Regions from separate parts of the Pseudomonas sp. NPDC007930 genome, predicted to be linked through region 3. Evidence: predicted binding sites of a transcription regulator. Region 3 holds the regulator's gene; each other region holds the start of a gene.
What was found. The regulator sigma-54, encoded in region 3, starts transcription at its own class of promoters, with help from an activator protein. The targets are predictions, from matches to a motif close to ANTGGCATNNANNTTGCTNT.
Positions count from the first base shown of each region.

Region 1 (3,442 bases), on a different contig from region 3:
CAACCAGCGCTCGGCCGGGTCGCTGTCGGTGATGCTCAGCCAGACCATCGACAACTCCAGCGCCGGGGTGTCGAACGGCAGCGTTTCGGCATACAGGTTGCCCCAGCCGAGCATGGCCGTGGCGGCGTAGTCTGGGCAGCCGGCGAGCAGGTCGGTGCCGGCGAGAATGGCCGGCAGCGAGCTGAACTGCGGCACCGACAACACCACATGGCGCGAGCGGCCGATCTCGTCGAGCCATTCATCGGCGATGCCGCGGGTGTTGGCCGTGTGCGACACCAGCACATGGGGCCGCGCGCAGTATTCATCGAGGGTCAGCGGTGTGTCGGATTTGTCTGCCCGCAGCACCCGCGCGTGCATGCGCCGCAGCAGCTTGCGCTTGGCATTGGCCGGCAGGCCGCGGGTTTGGCTGATGCCCACGGTGATCTCGCCCGAGGCGAGCAGGTCGGGGATGCGCCAGTAATCCACGTGCTGCACCACCACCACCACGTTTGGCGCTTCGGTGCGCAGCGCGCGCAGCAGCGGTGGCAACAGGCCGGATTCGACGTCGTCCGACAAACCGATACGGAAGGTCATGCTGCTCTGCAGCGGGTCGAAATCCTGCGAGAGGCTCAGCGCCATGGACATTGCGTCGAGCGCCGGCGACAGGTGCTTGATGATCTCGCCGGCCCGCGCGGTGGGCTCCATGCGGTGGCCCACGCGCACGAACAATGGGTCGTTGAACAGCGTGCGCAGCCGGTTGAGCGCGGCGCTGACAGTGGGCTGGCCGAGAAACAGCTTCTCCGCCACGCGGGTGACGTTACGTTCCTGCATCAAGGTTTCGAACACGACCATCAGGTTGATGTCGGCCTTGCGCAATTCGTTGCGGTTCATCCATCACCCCATGATCGCTTCGCTACCGGGGGAGTGTATGAAGCCCGATACGCGCCGTCTAGCCGCGTTCGCCGTCGAGGCGTGCTTCCAGTTCGGCCAGGCGGGTTTCCAGTGCCTCGACCCGGGCGCGGGTGCGCGCCAGCACCACCATCTGGCTGTCGAATTCTTCCCGGCTGACCAACTCCAGCTTGGCGAAGGCGGCCTGCAGCACACTGCGCAGCTGGCTTTCGGCTTCGCCGCGCGGGGCGCTGGCGGCACCGTCGAGCAACCGCGCGGCCTGGCCGGCGAGGGCATCGATGAAATCTTTCGGGGCGAGCATGGCAAAGCTCCTCTGGGCAAAGCCTGCACTTTATCACGGGCGGGCTATATTCATCGGGTGACCGCCGGCGCACCGTTTTCGCGCATGGCTGTGGGGCGCCGCGCACCAGCGCTGTGCAGCGCGGCGGCGCGGCGCTCAAACGGGGGCCGAAAGGGGCCGGCAAGCGCATGTAAATCGCGGTATGTACCGATGTGGCAAGAAACCTGCTTAGTGCCAATTGACCCATGCACTGAGGCAGTCTCATGAGACGAATGCAGTGCGCAGGCGGAGCGGGGAAGTGTTTCGTCAGGAGCGGTCTCTGGTGCCGGTTTCAGGAAGAGAAACCGGCGACGCGTTACAAAGCCAGGCACTGCGCTTAGACTTGTTCTGGGTTTGTTTTCCTGGGGCAAGTCCACCAAATCGGGAGAGAGTTTCATGAAGCTAGTCACTGCCATCATCAAGCCATTCAAACTGGATGACGTTCGCGAGTCGCTGTCCGAAATCGGCGTGCAGGGCATTACCGTTACCGAGGTCAAGGGCTTCGGTCGGCAGAAGGGCCACACCGAGCTGTACCGCGGTGCTGAGTACGTCGTTGATTTCCTGCCCAAGGTCAAGATCGACGTTGCCATTGGCGACGATCAGCTCGACCGGGTGATCGAGGCCATCAGCAAGGCCGCCAACACCGGCAAGATCGGTGACGGCAAGATCTTCGTGGTGCCGCTGGAGCAGGCGATCCGTATCCGTACCGGTGAAATCGGTACCGACGCGATCTAAGCCGAACTAGCCGACACACAACTAAAAAGCCCCAGGAGTAAACAATATGACTCTGCGTCAATTCGCAGGGCTAGGAGCCCTGTTGTCCCTCGTAATGCCAGGCCTGGCCATGGCCGACGAGGCCGCGGCCCCGGTCCTCAACTCCGGCGACACCGCCTGGATGTTGACTTCCACCGCCCTCGTGCTGTTCATGACCATCCCGGGCCTCGCATTGTTTTACGGCGGTATGGTGCGCTCCAAGAACATCCTGTCGGTGATGATGCAATGCTTTGCGATCACCGGCCTGATCTCGATCCTGTGGTTCGTGTACGGCTACTCGATGGCCTTCGACACCACCGGCATGGAACAAGGGGTGATCAACTTCAACTCCTTCGTCGGTGGCATGGCCAAGGCCTTCCTGGCGGGCGTTACCCCCGCGAGCATCACCGGCCCGGCCGCGCTGTTCCCGGAAGCGGTGTTCGTCACCTTCCAGATGACCTTCGCCATCATCACCCCGGCGCTGATCGTCGGCGCTTTCGCCGAGCGCATGAAGTTCTCCGCCATGCTGGTGTTCATGGGCGTGTGGTTCACCCTGGTGTACGCACCGATCGCCCACATGGTCTGGAGCGGTAACGGCGGCCTGCTGTGGGACTGGGGCGTGCTCGACTTCGCCGGTGGCACCGTGGTGCACATCAACGCCGGTATCGCTGGCCTGATCGCCTGCCTGGTACTGGGCAAGCGCAAAGGCTACCCCACCACCCCGATGGCCCCGCACAACCTGGGTTACACCCTGGTCGGCGCCGCCATGCTGTGGGTAGGCTGGTTCGGCTTCAACGCCGGCTCCGCGGCCGCCGCCAACGGCACCGCCGGCATGGCCATGCTGGTCACCCAGATCGCCACCGCCGCCGCCGCCCTGGGCTGGATGTTCGCTGAGTGGATCACTCACGGTAAGCCAAGCGCGCTGGGCATCGCCTCGGGCGTGGTCGCTGGCCTGGTGGCCATCACCCCGGCCGCCGGTACCGTTGGCCCGATGGGCTCGCTGATCATCGGCCTCGCCGCTGGCGTGGTGTGCTTCTTCTGCGCCACCAGCCTCAAGCGCAAGCTGGGCTACGACGACTCCCTCGACGCCTTCGGCGTGCACGGCATCGGCGGCATCATCGGCGCCCTGCTGACTGGCGTGTTCGCCGCGCCTTCGCTGGGTGGCTTCGGCACCGTGACCGACATCGGCGCGCAACTGTGGGTCCAGGCCAAAGGCGTGGGCTTCACCGTGATCTACACCGCGGTCGCGACGTTCATCATCCTCAAGGTCCTCGACATGGTCATGGGCCTGCGTGTAACCGAGGAAGAAGAAGCAGTCGGCCTCGACCTGGCACAACACAACGAGCGCGGTTACAACCTGTAATCGTCCACTCGCGAAAAATGCCCGGCTTGCCGGGCATTTTTTTATCCGCGTTTTGTCAGTGCATGAAGCGGCCATGCCGCAAAGTGCCGTGCCAGCGGGGCCGGGATTATCAAACCCCT
Region 1 is NZ_JBIBKC010000003.1:215,907-219,348, forward strand. Features, by position in the region: gene ACFZCE_RS08445 (LysR substrate-binding domain-containing protein) at 1-870, opposite strand, end outside; gene ACFZCE_RS08450 (accessory factor UbiK family protein) at 929-1,189, opposite strand; gene glnK (P-II family nitrogen regulator) at 1,604-1,942, shown strand; gene ACFZCE_RS08460 (ammonium transporter) at 1,989-3,323, shown strand.
Region 1: a site for sigma-54 is predicted at 1,380-1,399, ahead of glnK (P-II family nitrogen regulator). Genes of this name have one in related genera too.

Region 2 (3,442 bases), 240 kb from region 3:
TAGAGGTTGTATTTCTGCGCCACCTGGCCGATCACGATGAGTTTTTCCGGGGTGATCTCGCCGCCGGGAATGCGTGGCACCACCGAGTAGGTGCCGTTCTTCTGCATGTTGGCCATGAAGGTGTCGTTGGTGTCCTGCAGCGGCACCAGCGAGGGCTCCATGATCGGCGTGTTCCAGCACGAGGCGAGGATCGAGCCCACCGCCGGCTTGCAGATGTCGCACCCCAGGTGGCCCTGGCCGTGGCGCGCGAGCAACTCGTCGAAGCTGTGAATGCCCTCGACCCGCACCAGGTTGTAGAGGTCTTGGCGGGTGTAGGCAAAGTGTTCGCAGAGGCTTTTGTCCACCGCCACGCCGCGGGCGATCAGTTCGTGCTCGAACACTGACTTGAGCAACGCCGCGCAGCCGCCACAGCCGGTGCAGGCCTTGGTCCCGGCCTTGAGCGCGGGCAGGTCGGTGCAGCCGCCGTCGATGGCCGAGCAGATCGCGCCCTTGGTGACGTTATGGCATGAGCAGATGGTCGCGCTGTCGGGCAAGGCGTCGGCGCCCAGCGCCGGCGCGCCGTCCCCGGCGGGGAGGATCAACCCGGCCGGGTCGGCCGGCAGGGCGAGGCCGTTGAGGGCGTATTGCAACAGGGTGTCGTAGTAGCTGTTGTCGCCCACCAGCACCGCGCCGAGTACCCGCTTACCGGCGGCATCGACCACCAGCCGGCGGTAGCTGCCGCTGGCCTCGTCGATGAAGCGGTAGCTGCGCGCGCCCGGGGTGGCGCCGTGGGCGTCGCCGATCGAGCCCACGTCGACGCCGAGCAGCTTGAGCTTGGTCGACATGTCGGCGCCGGTGAAGGCCGCGCCGGCTTCGCCCAGCAGTTGCGCGGCGGCGGTGCGGGCCATGGTGTAGCCCGGCGCGACCAGGCCGAAGATGCCGCCGTTCCAACTGGCACACTCGCCAATGGCGAGGATCGCCGGGTCGCTGGTCACGCACTGGTCATCCACCGCCACGCCGCCACGGGCGCCGAGGGCCAGGCCGGCGGCACGGGCCAGGGCGTCTTGCGGGCGAATGCCGGCGGAAAACACGATCAGGTCGGTTTCCAGGTACTCGCCGCCGTCGAAATTCATTCGGTAGCGGTAGCCCTCCTCACCGGCGGCAATCGCCTGGGTCGCGCGCGACAAGTGCACACTCACCCCCAGCGCCTCGATGCGCGCCCGCAGCGCGGCGCCGCCGTCGGCATCCAACTGCACCGGCATCAGCCGCGGGGCAAACTCCACCACATGGGCCTCGAGGCCGAGGGACTTCAGCGCGTTGGCCGCCTCCAGGCCGAGCAGCCCACCGCCGACCACCACGCCGCGGCGCGCGCCCTGGGCGGCGTCGCGGATGCGGTCGAGGTCTTCGAGGGTGCGGTACACCAACCGCGAGCCGCCTTCGGCGCCGGGGATCGGCGGCACGAACGGGTACGAGCCGGTGGCCAGCACCAAGGCGTCGTAGCCCTGGCGGCCGTTGGCCGTCACCACCTGGCGGGCGCTGCGGTCGATCTCCAGCACCGCTTCGCCCAGGTGCAGGTGCACGCCCTGCTCGCGGTAGTACTCCGGGGCGCACATCGCCAGGGTCTCGGCATCCGCGCCGCCGAAGTATTCCGACAAGTGCACACGGTCGTAGGCGCGCAGGGGCTCTTCGCCATACACGTGCAGTTCGAACCGCGCCAGCGCCCCACGCGCCACCAACTGCTCGACGCAGTGGTGGCCGACCATGCCATTGCCGACGATGACCAGGGTTTGCTTGGGCGCTTGCGCCACGATCGCGTTCATTGAATTACCTCGTGCCAGCCGTTCACGGTTTTTTTCGGGCAAAAAAAAGCGCCCGGAGCTTTTTCAAGCTCCGGGCGCCTTTGCCCACGATTCGATTGTGTGTGTCATTGCCGGGCCGCCATTGGCCCCTGAACAATGCTGGGGTAGCTGTAGCAGGGACTGTGCCAACCGCAGAAGCCCCCTGTTTCGGGGCTTTCAGCGGGGCCGCGGGGCGCCTGCGCGACCCAAGGCGGTGCAGCCGGCACCAGCACGGGGCATCAGTACACGTCGCGCAGGTAGCGCTTGCCCTTGGCCAGGGCGCGCACATACTGCGCCGCCGCCTCAGCATCGAGGCCGCCATGGGCCTGGGCGATCGCCTGCAACGCGGCGTCTACGTCCTTGGCCATGCGCGCCGCATCGCCGCACACGTATACATGGGCGCCCGCCTGCAGCCATTGCCACAGCGTCGCGCCCTCCTCGAGCATGCGCTGCTGCACGTAGACCTTCTGCGCCTGGTCCCGGGAGAACGCCGTGCTGAGCCGCTGCAGGTGGCCTTCGGCTTGCCAGGCGAGCAGTTCGTCGCGGTAGTAGAAGTCACTGGCCTCGTATTGCTCGCCGAAGAACAACCAGTGCTGGCCAGTCGCGCCCTGGGCCTGGCGCTCTTGCAAGAAGGCGCGAAACGGCGCTACGCCAGTGCCAGGGCCGATCATGATCATCGCCGTGGTGGGGGCTGCCGGTACGCGAAAATGCGCCGAGCGCTGCACGAAGATCGGCACCCGCGCCTGCCCGGCGCGGTCAGCCAGAAACCCCGAACACAGGCCGCTGCGGCTGCGCCCGGCGCTGCTGTAGCGCACCGTGGACACGGTCAAGTGCACCTGCTCGGGGTGGGCCAGGGCGCTGGAGCTGATCGAATACAGGCGCGGTTGCAGCGGCTTCAGCAGGCCGAGCAACTCCTCCACGCTCAGGCTGAGCGGGTAGGCTTCCAACACATCGAGCAGTTGCCGGCCCCACAGCCACTCTGCCAATTGCGCCTGGTTGCCCGGCAGCAGGCGCTCGGCGAGGGCCGCATCGCCACTGCGCTCGGCGATGAACGCCAGCCATTGCGGGGTCACCCGGGTGATGTCGAGGTGGCGGTGCAGGGCCAGCGCCAGGGGCATCTCGCCTTGGTCCGGGATGCTCACCGGCTGGCTGCTGTCCAGGCCCAGGCAGGCCAGCAGCGCCTCGACCAGGGTCAAACAGTTGGTGGGCCATACCCCCAGGGCATCACCGGCCTGGTAGGTCAGGCCACTGCCCTTGAGGTCGAACACCACCTGGCGGGTTTCCTTGCTGGCGCCTTCGGCATTGAGCACGGCATTGCTCAGCAGCGTGGCCTTGTATGGCCGGCGGCGGTCGTACAAGGCGGGCTCGATGGCCGCGGGCGCTGGGGTGGCCACGGCGGCGCTGCTGGCCAGGGTGCTGCAGATGCTCGCCAGCCAGCCTTCGGCCGGGGCCAGGTCATGGGCTTCGCAGTCTACCCGGGCGGCCAGCGGCGCGGCGCCGAGGGCTTTGAGGTGGGCGTCGAGGCGCCGGCCAAAACCGCAAAACTGCTCGTAGTTGCTGTCGCCGAAGGCCAGCACCGCGTAGCGCTGCGCGGGCAGCGGCGCCGCGCCCTGCAAGCGTTGCCA
Region 2 is NZ_JBIBKC010000002.1:223,386-226,827, forward strand. Features, by position in the region: gene nirB (nitrite reductase large subunit NirB) at 1-1,799, opposite strand, end outside; gene ACFZCE_RS05435 (molybdopterin-dependent oxidoreductase) at 2,057-3,442, opposite strand, start outside.
Region 2: a site for sigma-54 is predicted at 1,949-1,968, ahead of nirB (nitrite reductase large subunit NirB). Genes of this name have one in related genera too.

Region 3 (3,442 bases):
GGCGCTTGGCAGCCGGCCAGCCGGCAGTGCGGAATGGCGATACCGTTGCCGAAGCCGGTCGAGCCCAGGCGTTCGCGGGCTACCAGCGCTTCGAGGATGTCCTGGCTGTCGAGGCCGGGCAGCTCGCGAGCTACCAGGTTGGCGATCGTTTCCAGTACGCGTTTCTTGCTGCCGCCCGGCACGTTCACCAGGGAACGGCCGGGGGTCAGGATCTGTTCGAGTCGGATCATGGGGGGGAGATCAGCGAGCGGCCGCACCTTGGAAGTGGCTCTGCTGTTTTTCCTTATGCTTGAGCAGTTGCCTGTCGAGTTTGTCGGTGAGCAGGTCGATGGCCGCGTACATGTCGTCATGTTCGGCGTTGGCCACCACTTCCGCACCCGGTACCCGCAGGGTGGCTTCGATTTTCTGTTTGAGCTTTTCGACCTCCATGATCACCTGCACGTTGGTGATCTTGTCGAAATGCCGCTCGAGCTTGGAAAGCTTCTCGCCAATGTAGCTACGCATGGCGTCGGTCACATCCAGTTGATGCCCACTGATGTTGACTTGCATACCGCTTCTCCTTATTGCCAGTGCATAAAGAGGCTGGAAATACCGGCCCCCTGAACACGAGGGCCCTGGCCGCGGCCTTGCCGCCAGGGCCGGCACCTGGTGCGCTACATCAACCGCTTGCGTTCGCTGGACGGCGCGATCCCGAGGGATTCACGGTACTTGGCGACAGTGCGGCGAGCCACCTGGATGCCCTGTGCCTCCAGTAAACCAGCGATCTTACTGTCGCTCAATGGCTTTTTCTGATTTTCCGCGGCGACCAGTTTCTTGATGATCGCGCGGATCGCCGTAGACGAGCATTCACCGCCTTCGGAGGTGCTGACGTGGCTGGAGAAAAAGTATTTCAATTCGAAAATGCCACGGGGGGTGTGCATGTACTTCTGCGTGGTCACCCGGGAAATCGTCGACTCGTGCATGCCCACCGCCTCGGCGATGTCGTGCAGTACCAACGGCTTCATGGCCTCGTCGCCGTAGTCGAGGAAGCCGCGCTGGTGCTCGACGATCTGCGTGGCCACCTTCATCAGGGTTTCGTTGCGGCTTTGCAGGCTCTTGATGAACCAGCGCGCCTCCTGCAACTGGTTGCGCATGAAGGTGTTGTCGGCGCTGGTGTCGGCGCGGCGCACGAAGCCGGCGTATTGCGGGTTGACCCGCAGCCGTGGCACCGCCTCCTGGTTGAGCTCGACCAGCCAGCGTTCGCTGTCCTTGCGCACGATGACGTCTGGGACCACGTATTCGGGCTCGCTCGACTCGATCTGCGAGCCGGGGCGGGGGTTCAGGCTTTGTACCAGCTCGATGATCTGGCGCAGCTCGTCTTCCTTGACCTTCATGCGCCGCATCAGTTGGCTGTAGTCACGGCTGCCGAGCAGGTCGATGTAGTCGCCGACCAGGCGCTGGGCTTCAGCCAGCCAAGGGGTTTTCGCCGGTAGCTGGCGCAGTTGCAGGGCCAGGCATTCGCTCAGGCTGCGCGCGGCGATGCCGGCGGGCTCGAACTGCTGGATGCGGTGCAGCACGGCTTCGACTTCATCGAGCTCGATGTCGAGCTCGGGGTCGAACGCCTCGCAAATCTCCTCGAGGGTCGCCTCGAGGTAGCCCTGGCCGTTGATGCTGTCGATCAGGGTCACGGCGATCAGCCGGTCGTTGTCGGACATCGGCGCCAGGTTGAGCTGCCACAACAGGTGGCTTTGAAGGCTTTCACCGGCCGAGGTGCGGGTGGTGAAGTCCCACTCGTCGTCATCGCTGGCCGGCAGGCTGCTGGCGCTGGTCTGGTAAACGTCTTCCCAGGCGGTGTCTACGGGCAGCTCGTTGGGGATACGGTCGCCCCAGTCGCCTTCCTCGCCACCTTCGCGCTCGGCCACCGGGGCGCTGTCCTGGTAGCTGCTTTCCTGGTAGGCGGCTTCCTGGGCTTCACCATTGGCCTTCATTTCGGCATGGTCGGCCATCGGGTCGCTGGTGTCGAAGTCTTCGCCGTCTTCCTGGCGTTCGAGCATGGGATTGGAGTCCAGCGCCTCCTGGATTTCCTGTTGGAGATCCAGCGTGGAGAGCTGAAGAAGGCGGATGGCCTGTTGCAACTGCGGTGTCATCGTCAGTTGCTGGCCCATTTTTAGGACAAGCGTTGGTTTCATGGCGGAAGCTAGACACCTTGTTCTGCCGGCGCGGGGCGCCATCCACTACACACTGCCCGCCCTGTGAAAGGGGTCGCAGCCTTAAGCAAATTATATGCCTGAAACCTGGGGGTTTGCCTAGTGTTCTCTATCAGAACCTGGCACAAGAATGGCCCGGGCCCAGGGGGCACGGGCCCTTGCTCAAAGGCGGAACTCGTGGCCCAGGTACACTTCCTTGACCAACTGGTTGGCCAGGATGGTTTCGGCGCTGCCTTCGGCGATCAATTGGCCGTCATTGACGATATAAGCGATTTCGCAGATGTCCAGGGTTTCGCGAACGTTGTGGTCGGTGATCAGCACACCGATGCCCTTGTTCTTGAGGTGGTGGATGATCTGCTTGATGTCGCCGACCGAGATCGGGTCGACGCCAGCGAAAGGCTCGTCGAGCAGGATGAACTTGGGCGAGGTCGCCAGGGCGCGGGCGATCTCCACCCGGCGCCGCTCACCGCCGGACAAGCTCATGCCGAGGTTGTCGCGGATGTGGGTGATGTGGAACTCCTGCAGCAGGCTTTCGAGCTCCTGGCGGCGGCCCGCGGCGTCGAGGTCTTTGCGGGTTTCGAGGATGGCCATGATGTTCTTGGCCACCGACAGCTTGCGAAAGATCGAGGCTTCCTGCGGCAGGTAGCCGATCCCGGAGCGCGCGCGGCCGTGCATGGGCTGGTGGCTGACGTCGAGGTCGTCGATCAGCACGCGGCCCTGGTCGGCCTGCACCAGGCCGACGATCATGTAGAAGCAGGTGGTCTTGCCGGCGCCGTTCGGGCCAAGCAGGCCGACGATCTGGCCGCTGTCGATCGACAGGCTGACGTCACGGACCACCTGGCGGCCTTTGTAGCTTTTGGCCAGGTGCTGGGCCTTCAGAGTTGCCATTACTGCGCCTTCTCTGGTTGGTCGGTTTTCTTCTTCGGCTGGATCACCATGTCGATCCGCGGCTGCGGCGCGGTGATCTTCGAACCGGTGGCGCGGCCAGCGTTGGCGACCTGCTTGACGGTGTCGTAGACGATTTTCTCGCCGGTCGACACGTTGCCGTCGTTGAGCACCTTGGCGCGGTCGGTGAGGATGATCCGGTCCTGGTTGGCCAGGTAGTCGATGGTGATCGCCCACGCCTGCACGATGGGTTTGTTCACCGCCGGCTTCTGCTCGTAATAAGCCAGGTTGCCCACGGAGGTGAAGGTCTTCACGTCGCCGTTGGAGTCGCGGGTGACGGTCACCTTGTTGCCGGTGATCTTCATGGTGCC
Region 3 is NZ_JBIBKC010000002.1:463,147-466,588, reverse strand. Features, by position in the region: gene ptsN (PTS IIA-like nitrogen regulatory protein PtsN) at 1-230, opposite strand, end outside; gene hpf (ribosome hibernation-promoting factor, HPF/YfiA family) at 241-549, opposite strand; gene ACFZCE_RS06640 (RNA polymerase factor sigma-54) at 654-2,168, opposite strand; gene lptB (LPS export ABC transporter ATP-binding protein) at 2,349-3,074, opposite strand; gene lptA (lipopolysaccharide transport periplasmic protein LptA) at 3,074-3,442, opposite strand, start outside.